One region of the Paenibacillus sp. Y930 genome, then DNA from elsewhere that is predicted to be linked to it. Evidence: riboswitches for the same ligand, from Rfam matches in the RefSeq annotation. Region 1 holds a riboswitch; the other holds the start of a gene.
The links. Region 1 has a riboswitch for thiamine pyrophosphate ahead of AC1TO5_RS03565 (ECF transporter S component). Riboswitches for the same ligand answer to the same signal wherever they lie in the genome.
Positions count from the first base shown of each region.

Region 2: linked by a shared signal. The riboswitch ahead of AC1TO5_RS01945 (ABC transporter substrate-binding protein) and the one ahead of AC1TO5_RS03565 (ECF transporter S component) in region 1 are both predicted to bind thiamine pyrophosphate.

Region 1 covers NZ_JBXCIX010000001.1:732,644-742,787, forward strand. Annotated here, with positions in the region: gene AC1TO5_RS03550 (transglycosylase domain-containing protein) at 1-17, opposite strand, end outside; gene AC1TO5_RS03555 (glycoside hydrolase family 9 protein) at 297-2,798, shown strand; gene AC1TO5_RS03560 (LOG family protein) at 2,862-3,434, shown strand; TPP riboswitch at 3,516-3,626, shown strand; gene AC1TO5_RS03565 (ECF transporter S component) at 3,702-4,274, shown strand; gene AC1TO5_RS03570 (ATP-binding cassette domain-containing protein) at 4,314-5,870, shown strand; gene AC1TO5_RS03575 (energy-coupling factor transporter transmembrane component T family protein) at 5,836-6,600, shown strand; gene AC1TO5_RS03580 (TRM11 family SAM-dependent methyltransferase) at 6,593-7,582, opposite strand; gene AC1TO5_RS03585 (zinc ribbon domain-containing protein) at 7,587-8,018, opposite strand; gene AC1TO5_RS03590 (uracil-DNA glycosylase) at 8,192-8,857, shown strand; gene AC1TO5_RS03595 (response regulator) at 8,858-9,223, opposite strand; gene AC1TO5_RS03600 (type 2 periplasmic-binding domain-containing protein) at 9,569-10,144, opposite strand, start outside.
Region 2 covers NZ_JBXCIX010000001.1:377,933-388,076, reverse strand. Annotated here, with positions in the region: gene AC1TO5_RS01960 (glycosyl hydrolase family 18 protein) at 1-911, shown strand, start outside; gene AC1TO5_RS01955 (NADPH:quinone oxidoreductase family protein) at 1,170-2,192, shown strand; gene AC1TO5_RS01950 (glycosyltransferase family 2 protein) at 2,168-3,247, opposite strand; TPP riboswitch at 3,327-3,433, shown strand; gene AC1TO5_RS01945 (ABC transporter substrate-binding protein) at 3,605-4,630, shown strand; gene AC1TO5_RS01940 (MTH1187 family thiamine-binding protein) at 4,655-4,957, shown strand; gene AC1TO5_RS01935 (ABC transporter permease) at 4,947-5,723, shown strand; gene AC1TO5_RS01930 (ABC transporter ATP-binding protein) at 5,723-6,475, shown strand; gene AC1TO5_RS01925 (TatD family hydrolase) at 6,611-7,444, shown strand; gene AC1TO5_RS01920 (glucosaminidase domain-containing protein) at 7,582-8,352, shown strand; gene AC1TO5_RS01915 (peptidoglycan recognition protein family protein) at 8,327-9,133, shown strand; gene AC1TO5_RS01910 (HAD family hydrolase) at 9,225-9,887, opposite strand.

The DNA.
Region 1 (10,144 bases):
AAATGATGTTTATTCATAGATGCCTCCCACTATAGAAAAGAACGAACTTAGAGCGATCGATATTCTATAATAATGGGGAGCAATCGAGTGATAGTCAAATTAATATTTTGCCATAAAGATTGCTGATATATATTTACATATGTAATTCCATTCTTGATTTTGCTAATTGTTGTATACGAAATTGACACTACATACTCCACATGGTTTGGTTAATAAAAGCTAACGATAGAGCGAGTTATCAGCTATAATATATTGTATGATTATACCAAATAATAGAATAGAGGAGGAGAACAATAGTGGAAAAAGAAATGGATAACATTGCTCGTAACAAGCAGGGATTTAAGTTAAGCACCTTGTCAGGTTATTTTCAAAATATTGGTGTAGATATTATGGCCTTCGACGATATTTATCCGGAAGGGCATCAATCAGGTGTCAGCATCATCATGCATGGAAATCGCGTTGCTACGAACGGCGATATACGTTTTGAACAGACGCCTGGACAGTGGCAACCCGTACCAAAGCAAGGTAAGCGAGAACTGGATGAAGAGTTGAATACGATTACCACTTCGTTAAGTTTTCCGGACACATCAAGGCACCTTAAAGGTTTCAATCCGATGATCTATCCAGATTTTGAGTTCAATTACAAAGTGGTTGTTAAAGGTGAAGGCTCGTCGATCAAAGTGTCTGTAGATCTAGATAGACCGATACCTGACAAGTTTGTCGGTAAAATATGCTTTAACATGGAACTGTTTCCTGGCGTACTATTCGGAAAACCTTGGATTATGGACGACAGGCATGGAATTTTTCCGCAGCAGCCCAACGGACCGGTTCTATCGGTACCGCCCAATTATGTACATACTGGTAATTTTAGCGAACCCGATGCAAAGGCTGACACAAAGCGACTGTCTGGCGACAACAAGGGCTACAATCCGATCATTGCCGATGACCTCATCGCCGATCCGTATGCCGTTGGTAAACGCTTTACCTCACGGCCCGACGATCCGTACAACCGCTTTACTGTCGAAAGTAAGGGTGCAGAGCTTAAACTGTACGATGGCCGCATGAACCATAACAACGGCTGGTTTGTACTTAGTAGCGAAGTACCTAAAGGGGCGACCAACAATGCGATTCAATGGGTAATTACACCGAATGTTATAGAAGATTGGATGAATCCAGCAGTCGTTCAAACATCACAAGTAGGCTACCATCCGAAACAGACGAAAACGGCCATCATTGAACTTGATAAACGTGAAAATATACGCGAAAAACCAGTCCTTCTTAAAATAATCGAGACAGGCGAGAACAAGGTACTCTCGGCTCAAGGATTGGAATGGGGACAATTTCTCCGCTATCGCTATTTGAAATTCGACTTTACGGATATAAGGGAAGATGGTCTGTACAAAGTTCGTTACGGCTCGTCGGAATCGTCCGTATTCCGTATCGCCAGCGATGTTTATGACCGAGGCGTCTGGCAGCCGGTGCTGGAGTATTTTCTTCCGGTACAGATGTGTCATATGCGAGTGAGTGAAAAATACCGCGTATGGCATGGCCATTGTCATGATGACGACGCTCGGATGGCCCCGGTAAATTATAATCACTTCGATGGATACGAACAAGGGCCATCCACACTGACCCAATACAAACCAGGCGACGTCGTTCCAGGGCTGAATGTTGGGGGCTGGCACGATGCTGGTGATTTTGACCTTCGTGTCGAGTCACAATCTGCCGAATTTTACACCTTAGCCCTAGCGTATGAAGCCTTCGATGTCAATTATGATGTGACGACGATCGATCAAGACGAACGCATCGTTGAAATCCACCAACCAGACGGAAAGAACGACATCTTACAGCAAATCGAGCATGGTGTCTTGTCCGTCGTAGGTAGTTATCGTGCATTGGGGCGGCTGTATCGTGGGATTATCGAAAACGACCTGCGGCAGTATGTACATCTTGGCGACAGCGCGACGATGACTGACGGTATTAAAGGAAATGATGACGACCGCTGGGTGTTCACCGAGAATAATCCGCCGCGCGAATTGACGACCGCTGCTCATCTGGCTGCCGCTTCCCGCGCATTGCAAGATTTCAACCATATATTAAGTGCTCAAGCATTGCAGGCCGCCTCCGAGATCTTTAAAGTGACAGATGGATCCAGTCCCGCCAAGGAGGCAAAATTACTTGCCGCTGTAGAATTATTCCTCACCACCGGCGAACAACAATATAAAGACTTTCTACTATCAGAATCCGATTATATCGTCGACTCCATTGACAAGGTGGGCTGGTTTACCGCAAGAGCCGAGAAAGTGCTGAATGACGCTAGTTTCACCAAAAAGATTCGCGATGCATTACCTGCTTTGAAAGAACAGTTTGCGCAGCAGAGCGCCGAAACACCTTATGGAATACCGTATCGCCCGCATATATGGGGTGCTGGATGGGGGATCCAAAGACTGGGATTTGAGTACTATTTCCTACATAATACATATCCTGATATTTTCGATCCCGAATTAGCTCTTAATGCGCTTAACTTTGTTCTTGGATGTCACCCTGGATCCAATACGGCGTCGTTCGCGTCGGGTGTCGGGGCTATATCGGCAACAGTAGGGTATGGACTTAATCGCGCTGATTGGTCGTATATTCCCGGCGGCGTCATCTCTGGCACTGCATTGATTCGCCCCGACTTTCCCGAACTGTTGGTCTTCCCTTATTTGTGGCAACAAGTGGAATATGTAATGGGAGGCGGTTCTACACATTTTATGTTCTTAGCATTAGCGGTGCAGCAAATTACGGCCGATAAATAAATAATAAGTGTAGTATGATTACGCTAGATATAGATACACAATTAATTAGAATTGAGGACTATTATGAAAACCATTGCAGTATATTGCGGCTCCAGTATGGGCGCATCCGAGGTATATCGTGAAGCAGCGATAAAGCTTGGCAAAGAATTAGTTAGACGTAAGCTGACACTTGTATACGGTGGAGCAAGCGTTGGAATTATGGGTATCATTGCTGATACGGTACTACAAGAAGGTGGAGAAGTTATCGGAGTCATTCCTGCCTTATTAGAGCAACGCGAAATTTCGCATCATGGACTTACCAAGCTTATTAAAGTAGACAATATGCATGAGCGTAAACATAAGATGATCGAATTAGCCGATGGCTTTATTGCATTACCGGGCGGACCTGGTACGATGGAAGAGTTTTTTGAAGTATTCACTTGGAGTCAGATTGGTCTACATCAGAAGCCTTGTGGATTATTGAATGTAAATGGCTACTATGACCATCTACTCTCCTTCTTCGATCATATGCAGCAGGAGCAATTTTTGAAGCCAATGTATAACGAGATGAACCTTGTAGCTAATGATGCTGCCGAATTACTTAATCAGTTCTCAAGCTTCACTCACCCAGGCTTGAAAACATATGAAAAAATTTAGATTACTGCTACAACCGAAACTTTCCTTCCAAAAGTTATTGTATAATATAGGAAACTGTAGTAAGTTATAAGACAGTTGCATATGAAACCGTCCGGGTGCTTGAGGAATCAGGCTGAGATAGTAGCTAGTACCGCTACTGACCGTTGATCTGAACTGGATAATACCAGCGTAGAGAATGGGGTTCTAGAAGAAATTTTTCTGACCGTCTGCGTATTACCAGACGGTCTTTTTATGCTTCCATCACAAAAAATGTTGGAGGTTAGCAGTATGAACAAATTAAAGCTTACAGATGTTGTCGTCATTATTATGATTGGTATTGTTTTCGGAGTTATTATGCATTTCTGGGATAATCTTTACAGTGTAGTGAAACCGATACTCCCAACTTTTAGACAATTGATTTATGGCATGTGGTTCATGGTTGGTCCCTTTGCCTATCTAGTTGTCCGCAAACCTGGTGCCGCTCTAATCGCTAGTGTTGCAGCTTCTGCCCTATCCTCGATTATGGCATCAGCAGGCTTAGAAGTATTAATGTATGGATTTGTACAAGGACTTGCTGCTGAGCTTGTATTTGCTAGTTTCCGCTACAAAAAATATAATTTAGTCGTTGCTGGCTTGGCGGGAGTTCTGTCATGTCTAGGTAGTTTTATGCTAGATCTTGGCTATGGCTATGCCGATCTTGAAACTTGGGCTTTAATCGTGAAATACGGCTTACGCGTCATTAGTGCATTTATCTTTACAGGTATTTTTGCTTACTATATTGTTCGTGCATTAGAGAAAACAAAAGTGACGTCGTTAGTACGACCGATTGATCAAAAAGAATTCGAGCAATTGCAAAAATAATGAAGTAATGCTGGAAGCATACGAATGGAGGGATAGCGTTTGGCTAATATCGCAGTAAGTGTGGAGCAATTACGGCTCAAATTCAGTGGAGAGCAAAGATTAGTCTTCCAAGATTTCAACTTACATATCGCTGAAGGAGAGAAGATTCTTATTCTCGGTCCTAGCGGCTCGGGAAAATCTACATTGCTACAAGTACTAAGTGGTATTATCCCTACCTACTCCTCTGTTCCGATGCACTGTACATCGATTCAGACGCCAGAACATTGGGGATTTGTCTTTCAAGATCCTGACACCCAATTTTGTATGCGCTATGTTGATGAGGAGCTTGCCTTCGTCTTAGAAAATCGACAAATGGCTCGCGAGTTAATGGAGCCAGCGATGCGTCATGTCCTTGATGTAGTTGGGCTTCAACTTCCATCACTGCATACGCCGATTGGAAGACTCTCCCAAGGGATGAAGCAGCGACTTGCTTTGGCAGCAGTACTGCTGTTAGAGCCTCATACCGTTTTCCTTGATGAGCCTTCCGCTCTACTTGACCCCGAAGGGAAACAGCTTATTTGGGAAAGTTTGCGTAACAGTTTACAGCAGCATACTGTCATTGTTGTCGAACATCATGTAGATGGTATACTCGATTGGTTTGATCGAGTTGTTATATTGAATGAATCAGGCGTAATTGTTGCTGATGATACCCCCTCTTCTATCTTTGAAACTCAGCAGCAATTACTGCTTCAATATGGCATTTGGTATCCGAATGTATGGCAAACCTATTTATCTGGGCAGAAGCATATTTCTTATCATACTGCTACTCCCACTAGTACTAATATCATCATCGAACTTGAGCAGTTCAGTGGTTCGCGAGGCAATCGTACACTTATCGAAGTCGAGCATGCTACGATTACAGAAGGTTCATGGATTGCTATTACAGGTGCGAATGGCGCAGGAAAAAGCTCATTACTGCTTGCGTTAGCTCGTCTAATCGATAGCAGCGGACAATATAAAATATACGACCAAGCGATCGCAACTGGTAAATCAAGAAAGTTAACAGTACCGCTAGAAATCTCTTATGTATTTCAAAGTCCTGAACTACAATTCATCGCGGATACTATTTATGAGGAGTTACTCCATTCCTACAAGCAGGACATATCTCAACCCGATTACAAAAGCAGCAAAGCTCATAAGAAGCAGCAGGGGCATAAACCGCAGAATGATTACATGGAGACCATTCAAAACTTATTTGCTCAATTCAGATTACATATGCCATTAGATCGACATCCCTTTGAATGTTCCGTTGGTCAAAAACGCCGACTTAGTATATTAACAGCGATGGTAGAGCAACGACCGATTCTATTGTTAGATGAACCTACCTTCGGTCAGGATGCTGCCAACACATTTACCATTATTGAGAAGCTTCAGCAAATGAACGCACAAGGTGTTACGATTATGATGATTACGCATGACCCTATTATTGCTTCACATATTGCTAGTGAGGAGTGGCATATTGCAGATGGTCGTCTACATTCGATAACAATCAACAATCAACACAGAGAAAGAGGTGATGCTAGTGGACAATGTATGGAATTGGTTCATACCAACTAAGACAACATGGCTTCATGATGTCAATCCAGCATTCAAATTCGTGGTCCTGATGGCAATTATGATCTTTCTCTTTTTCAGTCGCAATGCCGAGCAGTACATTTTACTATTTATTAGCTTTAGTATGTTGTTATGGACGATGAGCGGCTTCCCTATTCGTAAATTAGCCCTGCTGCATATTCCGATAATAATTTCAGCTATCTCCTCAGCGTTTACGCTTTTGTTGTTCGGAAGAGGTCAAGAAGTTTTGTGGCAGTGGGGAATTATGAAGATTTCAGAAGAAAGCATTGCTTCGGCAACGCTTATTGGTAGTAAGTCTGTCCTTATTGGAATCGTTAGTCTGATCCTCTTGTTAACGACATCTCCAACATTATTACTCTACTCTCTGATGCAACAATTACGTTTACCTGCTAAATACGTATATGCATTTATGGCTGGTATTCGCTTAATTCCAATCATTATTGAAGAATTTCATATTCGTACACAAGCACTTAACGTACGGCGCATGCAATTAGGAAATGGGGTTCGTTCACTATTTGTACGAATGAAACTTTATTTCATCCCGCTCCTCGCTCAAAGCATTCGTCGTGCACACCGCATTGGGATTTCCATGGAAGCGAAGCAATTTCAAGCGAAAAGAACTTATTATTATGTAACGAAATATAGCATCAACGATATGATTCTATTGATTTATGTTAGCTTTAGCATCATTATTACGTTTTCCTTCAGCTAGTACTACATAGAAATACATCACGCTTGAAATGTGCTTTTTCGATACATGCTTCATCTTCAATCCGAAAGCCAAGCTCCATTAATTCCGTTCTAATTGGCTCCACCGATACAATAATTACTCGGCTAGCCATGGAACTTAATGATCGTAGCATTTCATACCGCTCATCCGCTGGAAGAACTGAGCAATGATTATAAGGGAGATCGACTATCGCGACATCATATGTTGTTTCTATTTCAATCATATTATGAATACGTAATTCACAATGGTAATCGAATGCTGCCATATTTTCTCGCGCGCCAACTACAGCAAGTGGATTGATATCGCCGCCCGATGCTTTGATCCCTTGCGAGCATGCTTCCATCAATACTGTACCGATTCCACAGCATGGATCGAAGAATTGAATGCTTTCATTCAATGATGGTACAGCAATATTGACTAATGACCGAGCTACCTTTGTACTTAATGCAGTCGAATAATGCCGCGGTTTATCATTATGCCGTTGCCAGATTGGATCATGCCACTCCAGCTCGCCAAACACCCAAGCTTCCTCGAGCTGTATTACTCCTAGCAGTAGTTCAGGCTGCTTCAAATCCACTTCGCCCTTCACTTGTCCGCCAAGCTGCTGCTCGATTATTCGTCGCTCTTGGAAAGCGATCCGCTCTACTTGTTCGCCTCGCATTTGATCGAGTGCAACTACTTTATAGGTTCGTGTAACTTGAGGCAATAGTGATACTTTATCCAGTAAAGTGTCCAGATCAGAGCCTTCGCACCAGATGGCAAGCCGGTATTTGACGAACGGACTCCGATCGACATGTTGCTGTATTTCACTGCGCAACAGTATGGTGGAATAATCTACATCAAAGCTTGCGCCCCATAATGCTCTCATCTCCATACTGCATAGCGATCTCTCCTGCTCATGACAAGTAATCCGATATATATAATCCGTTATACTTGTTGTATTTGCTACGTTTTGCTGGCTCATATAACTATTCCTTTGTATCTAGCTTATTATTCTGAACAAGTAATTGTACCGTATTGTTGTCATCCTCAATATTAGCGATCTCATGAATCGGAAACGGCTCATGACATTTGCTACATTCTCTAGCATCAAAGGCATTATGATGTTGGCAATGAGGACATGACTTCTCGTCGTTAAGATTATGAATCTGATGTGTATTTTGTTCCATTTCAAATTTCAGTATATTAACTTGTTCTAATTCACTTGCAAACAAAGCCGGTTCTAGTGCAATGCTTTGATCCACATATTGAGATACCTTTTCCCCAATTTGCTTATAGAGCGAATTAATTTCCGATTGCTTTGAAACATTAATAAGTCGTAACTTATTCACTTCCACAACGATTTTTGCTTTCTGACCTGCTTCAGAGACACCGCTCTTGATTTTATCCATTAAGCTCATATGTCATACTCCTCAACTTTTTATTAGCTTCCTGATACTACTACTTGGAATAAAAAGTAACATCGGAAGCATTAACTAATTTTTTATTAATTTCTCGAAACATTGGGCTGAAGGTTGATTCTAGCAAATTCTTATAGTATTGTTCACCTTATAGTATGAGAGAGGGAGAATGAATGATGCAATTACCTAACAATCAGTGGGGACAAATACTGCAAGCAGAATATAATACATCCTATTTTGAGCAACTATCACAATTTATCGAATTAGAATATGAACAGCATATAATATATCCATCGAAGAATCAAATATTTCATGCACTACATTTGACAGATTACGATAGAACAAGAGTAGTAATATTAGGGCAGGATCCTTATCACGGAGAAGGTCAGGCTGAAGGATTAGCATTTTCTGTTGCTAATTCGATGCCCTTGCCGCCATCATTGCGCAATATTATGAAGGAACGATTTAATGATCTAGCAATTGCTGAGTCTGGAAACGGTTCATTAGAAAAGTGGGCCAGACAAGGGGTATTACTGCTCAACACGGTGCTTACCGTACGAGCAGGTGCAGCAAATTCTCATCAGAAAAAGGGCTGGGAATTGTTCACTGATGCTATTATTACTAAGTTAAGCAGTAAAGAGGAGCCTCTTATTTTCGTCCTATGGGGTAAGCCCGCGCAGCATAAAAAACGACTTATCGCTTCTCATCACATTATTGTGGAGTCTGTACATCCTAGTCCACTAGCAGCCTATCGCGGCTTTTTTGGAAGCAAACCATTCTCCAAAGTTAATGAGCATCTTAGCTCATTAGGTCATCCGCCTATCGATTGGAATAACTAACTAGACACGCTCATATAGCCTTTCAACGGCAGCTATAATACGATCCTCCTGGAAGGGCTTCACGATGAAGTCCTTCACGCCAATATCAATCATATGCATAATTAGATCATGTTGACTCATCGCAGAACAAATAATAATTTGAGCATTAGGATGCTGACCTATTATAGTCTCCGTTGCTTCTAATCCATCCATAATCGGTAATGTTACATCCATCGTTACAATATCAGGTTTATGTATATCGTACAAACGAATAGCTTCTTCTCCATTTGACGCTTCTGCTACAATCTCGCATCCGTTAGCTTCAAGTATCTCCCTCAATATTAAGCGCATAAAAGCAGCAGCATCAACAATCATAACCCGTTTCATTGAACACGCACACATCCTTTGACAGTTATTACTATAGTGTATTCAATTGTACTGAACAATAACTGAAAGAATCCGAAATCATACTTTCGATGGGGTCATGATGAAACGAAACCCAGCAATGTGTACGGTTCAAGTACACGAGCGGGCATTCTCTTGCACGAGGCTTAAAATAAAGGTTCAAAACATTCGCTTGTCAGCATCAAGAAGATGACCCACAGCGGAAACGAGTAGCACAGTGTACGTTATTGGTACACGAGCACACGCAGGCTTTCGATGGGGAGGCATATTCGCCGTCGAATAAGCTACGTTAGCATAATCATCGTGATCACAAGTGGATGTTTTGAACTACCTCTCCTCATATGCTTGACTAGCTTCCTTTAATAGATGTATCCCCCCCGAACTCAACCACTCTTCGACGAATTGATCGAATGCCTCAATAGGTAATTCACCAGTTATTATTTTCAAGAAATAATCCATTTCAAGCGCAATTAACGCATCCCAATATTGCTCATAAGCCTCGATATGCTCGACATTATAGCTTTCCACCATCACCATTGGTTTCTTTGATATCTTTCCACCTAGTAAATAAGATTGCGCATTACTCCACGCCTCCATATCTTTTTTCGGTTGCTCCTGTTCCCGCATAACATACTCATATAATTTTGCTTGTTCAGAATTCAGTGTCTCTACATCTATTTCATCATTCATCGTTTGCATTAGTGTATCGTATCGCTTCGTTACCCCGTCGGGATCATCTAATAATAGGTCGAATGGGAAGTAATTGCGAAGCTGAGTTCCCAATTGCTGAGCTGTAGCTCGAATCGCTTTGCTACTCTCATCATCCATCCCTTCATGTCTTTCTAATGTAGTTGTTAAGTTTAATAGCTCGACAGCTACTTCTGGATTATTATAATTTTTACG
Region 2 (10,144 bases), 350 kb from region 1:
ATAAGCTTACCGATGTTATCCTCGGATGGTCTCATTTGGAATATAGTAGCGCTGGAGTTGCAACTTTGAAAACAAATTCAAAGACTAGTAAAACAGTAAATGTCATTCCAAGTGGTTATGTGGAGGCTCTTACTGCTGCCGACTCTGCTCAATTAACGAAGGAACTGATGGTATTTTACGACAATAGCAATTTGAAAGACTTTCTTAAAGATAAAATAGCTCAGACTGCATTTATCGAGTCGTTAGTATCTACTTTAAATGATCCAACTTACTCGTTCACGGGGGTAAGTATAGATTTTGAAGGATTGTTGAAAGAGGACAGTTCCGCTGATTATGTTGCATTTCTGCAAGATTTGAAGAAGCAGCTAGGTGCGTATACATTGTCAGTTGCTGTTCCGCCGATTTATTACTATAAAGGTTATGATTTGAAGGAAATAGGTAAACTTGCGGATACAGTTATTCTGATGGCCCATGACTTTACCGATAGCCAGCTTCCGTCAGCTCCATTGCCGCTTGTGAACGATACGATTGTAACGGCACTTCAAGTGATTCCCAAAGAAAAGCTAGTACTAGGTATTTCGAAGCAGGCTAATCAATGGATTACTTCCAATGGCGTAACCGCATCTCCAGTTATTCCAGCGATTGCAGATGTGGAGAAAAGATTAGCGATGCAAAGCGTCGTTAAGACATGGACGATGCCGTATTTTCTAACGAAAGCTGAGTTTGCAGATGAGCGTGGCAGTCATGTAATGTACTATGAGGATACGCAAAGCATTGACAAAAAAATATGGCTTGCTAAGTTTTATGAATTGAAGGGCGTTTCTTTATGGCAAATGGGGAGTTATACTGCAACAGATTGGGAGTTAATTGGTGAGCAATCAAGTAAGGGAAGTTCAAACAGCGGACTTTGATAACGAAGTTATGCTAACGTAGTTTAGTCGACATCGAATATGAAGTTCAAACAGCAAGCCTAATAGAGGGAGAAGTGTGCATAAAAATTATGCATGCTTCTCCCTTGTTCATGTCGTAAGCTCAAAGGTTTTGAACGGTTGTTAGTACTATTTCGTGTATTTTTTTGTTATGCTTATAAGAAAAACTGCATGCTAAGTGAAGTGACAAGAGAGACTGTTCACTGCCCCTGCTGACTACATATTAAAAGGAGTACAACGATGACACAATCATTCAATGCATTAGTTGTGAGTAAGCAAGAGGATCAATTTTCTATAGACATTAAAACGCTAACATTTGATGATTTACCACAAGGAGAAGTGCTGATTCGCGTTCACTATTCTGGAGTTAATTATAAAGATAGCTTAGCCACTATTCCTAACGGTAACATTGTGAATACTTATCCATTTGTTCCTGGCATTGACCTGGCGGGAGTAGTTGTTTCATCTGAAGATGATAGATTTCAAATAGGGGATGAAGTGATCGCCACTAGTTATGCTATCGGTGTTTCACATTTTGGAGGTTACAGTGAATATGCTCGTATCTCAGCCGATTGGATTGTGCCACTTCCGACCGGTCTTACGCTGAAAGAAGCAATGATTATTGGTACTGCTGGTTTTACTGCAGCATTATCCATTCAACGACTAGAAGATAATAACGTATCACCTGAGAATGGTAAAGTACTTGTCACAGGGGCAACAGGTGGTGTTGGAAGCTTTGCCGTCGCTATTTTGTCTAAACTTGGTTACGAGGTTGAAGCTAGTACTGGTAAAGAATCGGAACATGAATATTTGAAAAAAATCGGAGCAACTACAATTGTATCGCGTACAGATGTTTATAATGGAGAAGTGAGAACATTAGACAAACAGAAGTGGGCAGCAGCTATCGATCCAGTTGGAGGCGAGCAACTTGCAGCGCTCCTAAGTAAACTTCAGTATGGAGGAGCCGTAGCTGTTAGTGGATTAACTGGTGGAGTGAAAATACCAACAACCGTACTCCCATTCATACTAAGAGGCATTAATTTACTTGGTATCGACTCTGTATATTGCCCGATGGACACCCGACTTAGTGTGTGGAATCGCTTGGCGACAGACTTCAAATTAGCAAATTTAGAAGAGTTAATCCAGCAAGAAGTTACACTGGAGCAACTGCCAGATGTTCTACCTACTTTACTTAAGGGACAGGCACGAGGCAGAACACTGGTGAAGCTAATGAGTGACTATAATAAGCCTTTGCCCTTGTAGTAGTTCTCATTATATTTCATACTTGGATGATTCGGATTAATAGCCATAGCAAGTCGATGATGTTCAACTGCCTTTTGCAAATTCCCTAGACGATCATAACATACCGTTAATTGTAGTTGAGGTAACCATGTCGCAGTTGCTGGATTATGGAAGCTCATATCGGATGTATACTGGGAAGTTAAGAGCGCTTGCTCGTACCAGTAAATCGCTTGTTGAAATTTGCTATCATTAACAAAAAGCGCACCAAGCTGGCAGCAGAAGTCCGGGCGAGGTGGAATATATTGCAATGTACGAAGCAGATGAATAATAGCTAGATTAGGTTGACCAAGTGCTTCATAACAATGAGCTTTACGTGAGCAAGCGGCAACATTGTCTTCAACCCAACCCCCATTATCTTCAAGGAAAGTGTCATACCATTGAATCGCTTCCTCGTATCTTTGATGATCACGCAATTCGTTAGCGAAATAGAATTGATCGCGTGGAGAAAACTGTTCCCTAGCTTCATGTCGTGCCAAATAAATATTCAAGTTACGATCACTAGATTGACGCTCTTTGCGGTGCGTAACGGCAACTTCGGAGTTAAAACTTGCACCTGATACTGCCAAGTACTCATGAACGGCACCGATCCAGCGAAAGTTATTACTTCGTTTTACAAGACGATTGCGACGGTAACTGTATGTTGGGTTACCATTATCGTCAAAAGAAAGATGGTATTTCATCGTTACCGTATCGTAATTGAAATCTGATGTTTGTTTTAATTGCAGTAGACGTTCTAGATCTGCTGGTTGAATAACATCATCGGCATCAAGCCACATAATATAATTAGAGGTTGCTTGCTCAAAGCTATAATTACGTGCATCTGCAAAGTGATTAATCCATGGAAAATCATATACTTTTGCATCAAAACTAGCGGCAATTTCCTTTGTGCGATCTGTTGATCCTGTATCAACGATGATGATTTCATCTACTGCTTGTTGCACGCTAGCAAGACAACGAGCAAGTACATCTTCCTCATTTTTGACAATCATACATAGACTTATTGTAAACACATTCATCCATCCTTTTTATGATTTTATGAAAAAGGGTAGTCAAAGAGAAATGACTTTGCTATAATGACCAATAGATTGACCAAGTGAATACGCTTTGGGGAGCTAGTAAGCTGGCTGAGAGGGAATGAACCAATTCCGACCCGTGACCTGATCTGGATAATGCCAGCGTAGGAATGAGAGCATACTTTTGCATGAGATGAAGTTATAGTGGAAAACTATACCTAATCTATTCTATGCGAAGTAACAGCCGAAATTGACGGCGCCCTTCCTAATTTATAGAAGGGCGTCTTTTTATTTACCTATGTAAATCAGCGTGTTCTTCTTGGACGATCATAATTAGAGAGATGAATGGGAGAGGAAGACATGAAAGTAAAAGGATTGAAATGGTTATTAGTTATCGCATTATTGTATGTAGTAACGGCATGTGGCAATGAACAGGTGAAGCAAGGTAATCAAGCTGGGACGACTGGCGCAGGCGACATAACAGAGACGCTTCGAAAGGTTCAGCTCGTACTTGATTACACACCGAACACGAATCATACCGGGTTATATGTGGCGCGTGATAAAGGCTATTTTGCTGAACAAGGTCTTGAAGTTGACATTATTTCTCCAGTACAAGGCGGAGCAGATGCAGCAGTAGGCTCTAACAATGTTGAATTTGGTATTAGTTATCAAGAAAATGTAACGGTAGCAAGAGTAGCGGGTGTTCCTGTTGTATCATTGGCGGCGATCATTCAACATAATACATCGGGATTTGCCTCTAAAAAGGACAAGGGCATTGATTCACCTAATAAATTCGAAGGTATGCGTTATGGCGGTTGGGGTTCCCCTATTGAAACGTCAATCATTGATTCTTTAATGAGAACGGATAATGCAGATTTTGATAAATTAGAAATTGTAAACATGGGTGATAGCGACTTCTTCACAGCAGTTGAGCGCGATGTTGATTTCGCATGGATTTTCTATGCTTGGACAGGAATTGAAGCTGAGCTACGTGGTGTCGATTTGAATATGGTGTATATGAACGAATACAATGAGAACTTAGATTACTATACGCCAGTTGTTGTAACAGGTGAAAAACTCGTTAAAGAAGATCCTGAGCTAGTTCGTTCATTCCTCGCGGCAGTTGCGAAAGGTTATCAATATAGCATTGACAATCCAGCGGATGCGGCGGAAGTATTAATTGCTGCTGAGCCAGATTTGAATGCGGAGCTTGTAAGAGCGAGTCAACAATGGTTAAGCCCGAAATATCAGGATGATGCACCCCGCTTTGGTGAACAGAAGTTGTCGGTATGGAAAGGTTATGCCGATTGGATGTTTAGCAATGAATTGTTAAACGGCGAGCTAGATGCAGAAGCAGCATTTACAAATGAGTTTTTACCACAATAAACCAATACTAAGGGGATATTACAAATGGCTAATGCATTATTAAGTATTCAGATGATTCCGAAAACACATAATGGCGAAAGTGTCATTCCATATGTAGATCAAGCGATTGCAATTATTAAACAATCTGGTCTACCGTACCGCGTTGCACCAATGGAAACGACAATGGAGGGTGATCTTCCAGAGCTATTGCAGGTTGTCCAACAGATGCATGAAGCAATGATTGAAGTTGGTTGTCCAGGTGCTTTATCACAAATCAAAATTTCATATAATCCAATTGCCGGAGCATCGATGGATAAATTGTTGGAGAAATATCCGGATGGAAAATAAGCAATCTCGTTGGAGTAATATATGGCCCCCAGTGGTGACACTTTTATTTATTGGCATTGTCTGGGAGTTAATTGTAAGGATGGAGCTTGTCTATAGTTGGCTTATTCCTTCTCCAATTGGTGTATTTCAAGGTATGATCGCGGATTGGCCACGCTTGATGGAGCATTTTGCTGCTACAACTAAGTTATCGCTTATTGGCTTTGCAGGTGGAGCTATCGCCGGGTTCGTCCTTGCAGCAGTGCTACATTTTCTTCCTATTGTTAGGAAAGGGTTTTATCCGGTATTGATCTTATCACAAACGATTCCTGTCATTGTTATTGCTCCTATTCTTACGATGCTACTTGGATACGGAATGATGCCGAAAATATTTCTTATTATTTTAGTTTGTTTCTTCCCAATATGTATTGCTACACTGGGAGGACTCGCTCAAGCAGATCATCAGCTTAAAAATTATTTGAGTATGATCGGAGCATCGAAATGGCATCTGTTTATTCATTTGGAGCTACCGAGTGCGCTTACTAATTTATTCAGTGGCTTGAGAATTGCTGTTTCGTATAGTGTACTAAGTGCAGTCGTAGCGGAATGGTTATCACCAAAAGTTGGTTTAGGTAGTTACTTGATCTTATCTTCCAGAGGATATATGCCGGATCGAGTGTTCGCTTCGGTGCTCTTAATTGTACTACTAAGCCTTTTCCTATTTTGGATTATCTCCTTTATTGAGTCGCGCTTTGTTCATTGGCGTCCGAAGAAAGGAAGTGAAGGCTAATGCTTGAATTGAACGGGGTTTCTAAGTCATTTACACATAAGAAACAAGACAAACAAATTCTGCAAAACATTAGTCTGCGTGTAGACGAAGGGGAGTTTGTATCTGTTATTGGTCCTTCGGGAAGCGGGAAAACAACGCTATTTCAAATTATTGGTGGGTTAGAGCCTATTAATGAAGGTGAAGTTTGGATCAATGGGCAGCAGACAACGGGGCAACGTGGTCATGTTGCCTATATGCCGCAGCAAGCATCGTTAATGCCGTGGTATAGTGTGAAACGTAATATTGCACTGGCGCTACAGGTAGCAGGCGTTAGTAAGCAACAAGCTCAGACACAAGCGAATGAATGGCTGCAAAAAGTCGGACTAGCGGAGTATGCGGACGCGTATCCTCATATGCTTTCAGGTGGAATGAGCCAACGTGTCTCGTTTCTACGGGCATTGTTATCACCTCAGACTCTAATGCTACTTGATGAACCGTTTGGTGCATTGGATGCCTTAACTAGACTACATATGCAGCAATGGTTACTTTCCATCTGGGAAGAAAATCGTCGCTCGGTATTGCTCGTCACGCATAGTATCGAGGAAGCTTTATTGCTGTCAGATCGCATTATAGTGTTGTCAGCTTCGCCTGCTACAATTGTTGATGAGATCATCGTGCCATTTGCCAGACCTAGAGCAAGTGACTTATGGAGTACGCCGACTTTTAATGAATTGAAGCAGCGTATTTATGAGCAACTTCATACGAACAGTTAGTTAGGCAGTGCGCCCCAATGGTTAGGTTCCACTAACTATTGGGGCGTACTTCCGTTAATATACTGTTTTTGTTATATTCGAAAGCAATAGCTTATGCTTTCGATGCTACTTTTTGTTTACAAGAAGTTCTTCGAGATGTTACAAAAAGTTTGGGGAGACGTTACGATGGCTAATGGAAATTTGAAGTATATCGATGCGCATATTCATTTAGAGCAATATAATGAACAACAATGTGAAGCGATCATTGAACGTTCGTTGCATCAATCGGTCAACCATATTGTAGCGGTTTCGATGGATCTCTTCTCATCTAAACGGACGTATGAGCTTGTTCAAAAGTATGGCGAGGTTATCTTTCCGGCTTATGGATATCACCCCGAGCAGCCATTACCTAGTGAACTAGAAGAGCAGCAACTGATAGATTGGATAACGGAATGTCATATGGCTAAGCAATCGTTTGCGATTGGTGAAATTGGCTTGCCTTATTATAGTGCGCTTGAAGCAAGGGAACAGGGAAGGGAATTTGCAACAGAACCTTACATTGCATTTCTTGATCGAATACTTGCCTTTGCGAAAGTAGTAGATCGACCAGTAGCGCTGCATGCGGTATATGAAGATGCTAGTATTGTCTGTGATCTATTAGAAAAGCATCAAATCGAAAAGGCTCATTTTCATTGGTTTAAAGGGCCGACTGAGACGGTTCATAGAATGATTGAGAATGGTTATTATATCTCGATTACACCTGATGTTTTTGTTGAAGCGGAAATTCGCGAACTTGTTCGCACATACCCATTGGGTCAAATGATGGTAGAGACCGATGGACCATGGCCGTTCGAAGGTCCATTTGCAGGGAAGATGACGGAACCAACGATGGTTATTGATGTAGTTAATGAGATTGCTCATCTGAAAGGGATTTCTCCGCAGATCGTGGCAGAGGCTGTTTACAACAATACATTACGATTATATCTTTAGAAGCAATAGCTAGAATCAATAGAAGGAAACGAATATTTGTCCATTGGATAAATAGCCGTTTCCTTCTACTCATTTAAAGCATAAATAATAGAATTACTAGAATTCAAACTATGAGCAAAAAGGGAGTGAATGAGAACTTGAGCGAGTTAACGAGACAACAGTTTTTTGCTGCAATAGTACCTACAATTGTATTGATTCGTCAGCAAGGTTCTCCCATATTACCTTCGGTTAGATTAGCACAAAGCTTATTAGAAACGGGTGGAGTTCTTCACGCCTGGAATAATCTTGGCGGTATTAAAGTAGGTGGTGGAAAGCTAACTCCATATTGGCGCGGAGATGCAGTAACAAAAGGGACATGGGAATTTATCAGCGGTCAAGAAGTGAAGGAGAAAGCTGCATTTCGAGCATATCGCACGTTATATCATTATTATAAGGATCAAGATGAGTTGTTCAACAATACGAGGTACGCTAAAGTGCTGGAGGCCAAAACTGCAATAGAACAAGCAGAGCAAATTCGATTAGCTGGCTACGCAACAGACCCTAACTATTCCTCGAAAATTATGTCGCTTATAACAAAATACAATTTGGGTACGTTTGATACGGCTACGGTCAAATTCAAGCCTGAAAGCGGGTTTGAAAGGGCTAGTCTTGTACCTGTAATGGTCGATCAGCTATTATATTGTGCTGCTTATTTGGACAGAGGAATTACGTATATCCCTGTTCGTAAAATTGCTGAATTATATGGTGCTAAAGTAGATTGGAAAAGTAAGAAAGTGTATGTTAACGGAGTGCTTGTAGAAACACGGCTTGGTGGCTCAACTAGCTTTGTTAAGCCGAGGGATATTATGAATCTACTAAAAATCAGATTAGAGTGGGACAACTATGCAAAAGTTCTATTTATCAATTAATTATGTGGAGTTCAAAAAGTGGGATGAGGATAGTGATATGTTAATGAGTAACGAGTACAGACAGGATCATATACCGAAAACTACTCCTTATAATCGACGACCATCACTAGTATTAGAGCCAACGACCATTACGATTCACAACACAGGAAATCCATCCAGCACGGCGAAAAATGAACGTGCATGGCTTACAAATACTTCAAATACTCGGGTAGCATCTTTTCATATTGTTATTGATGAGAAGGAAACGATTGAAGTGTTGCCGCTGAATGAAGTAGGTTGGCATGCTGGCGATGGCAGTGATGTGAAAAGTGGGAATCGTACATCCATTGGAATCGAGATCTGTGAAAGTGGTAACTATAGCTTAACGCTTAATCATGCCGCCGGGCTAGTAGCCAAAATGTTATATGAGCGTAGCTGGGGGATAGATCGCTTACGCCGTCATTATGATTGGAGCGGGAAAAACTGTCCAAGACTGATGAATGCAGATGGTAAATGGTCTGGTTGGTCGACATTTGTTAATAAAGTTAATGAAAAGCTACAATTGTTGAAGCAAGAAAATAGTAGCGGACCACCCAAAGGTACTGATACGGATAACGATGAACATGGAAATGGGTCAGTAGAAAGAGAGGCTCACAAGATGAGTATTGAAGATGCAAATAAAGTAATAAAGTTTTTAAGCGCAGCGTATTTCGCTACTGAAAACAAAGAAGCGCGTAGTGAGTTTAATCGATTAGCCAATGAGCTACGTAAAGCTAGTGGTCAAAAACCTGCTAGTAGTTAAGCTAGCAAAATTCGCTAGTAGGATAGATAATAGGCTGTCTTCAGTCATTGAACCAATGATTGAAAGACAGCCTATTTTTAAAAACTTCAATTTATTTTAAGTCTATATTATGTAATATCGTTTTTAGTTCTAGTAAGTCTTCAATAATGATATCTGCCTGAGCCATTTCATCTGCTTGTGCAAAATCAAAATTACATCCAATTGCAATTAACCCATTTTCTTTAGCTGCATTTATATCTGATAAACGATCTCCAACTACTGCTGCGGTATTAATATTATATTTATTAATAATTGATTTAACCAAATCACCTTTATTAAGCGTATCTATTTGTTGAATACTAAATGTCTCAGTGACCCAATTATCCAAATGATAATAACTAACGATGGCTTGTAAATATTCTTTTAGACCATTGCTAGCTATGTAGATTGAGTAATTATTCTCTTTTAAGTAACTGAAAACTTCCTTTACATTTGGATATAAAGCACCGTTCCCACTTCGTATATTTTTAACTAATTTGTCTAAGAAATAGGCATCAGTTTGTTCTCTTACTTCATTGGAATGCTGAGGTAACAACGATTCCCATACTTTTGGTAAAGGTACACCCATAATTTCACGATATTTATCAATTGGGGTTTCAGTATCCCATTTGTTTAGTTGTCGTAAGTGGTCAAAAGTATCGTTAAGAGCTAGTTCTAGTATTTTATCCGTTTGAAATAGAGTCCCATCCATATCGAAAATCAGTGATTTTACCAATTGTTTCTCTCCTTATTATCGATGATCATTATAGATCAGATTCCTCGTATTAGCAGATTATTCTATAGTTCGGAATGACTGTTTTCGCTAGTTAAGCTATCTAATTTCTTCGTTAATTCGGTTAATTGATTGATATTAGTAACGATATCACTAACATGATTTTGTTGGATTTCAGCACTTGCACTTATAAAGAAAAAGGCCAATAAGCTTAGACCGATTGCCACAATCTACATAATGTAAGGAATGAACAGTTTTCG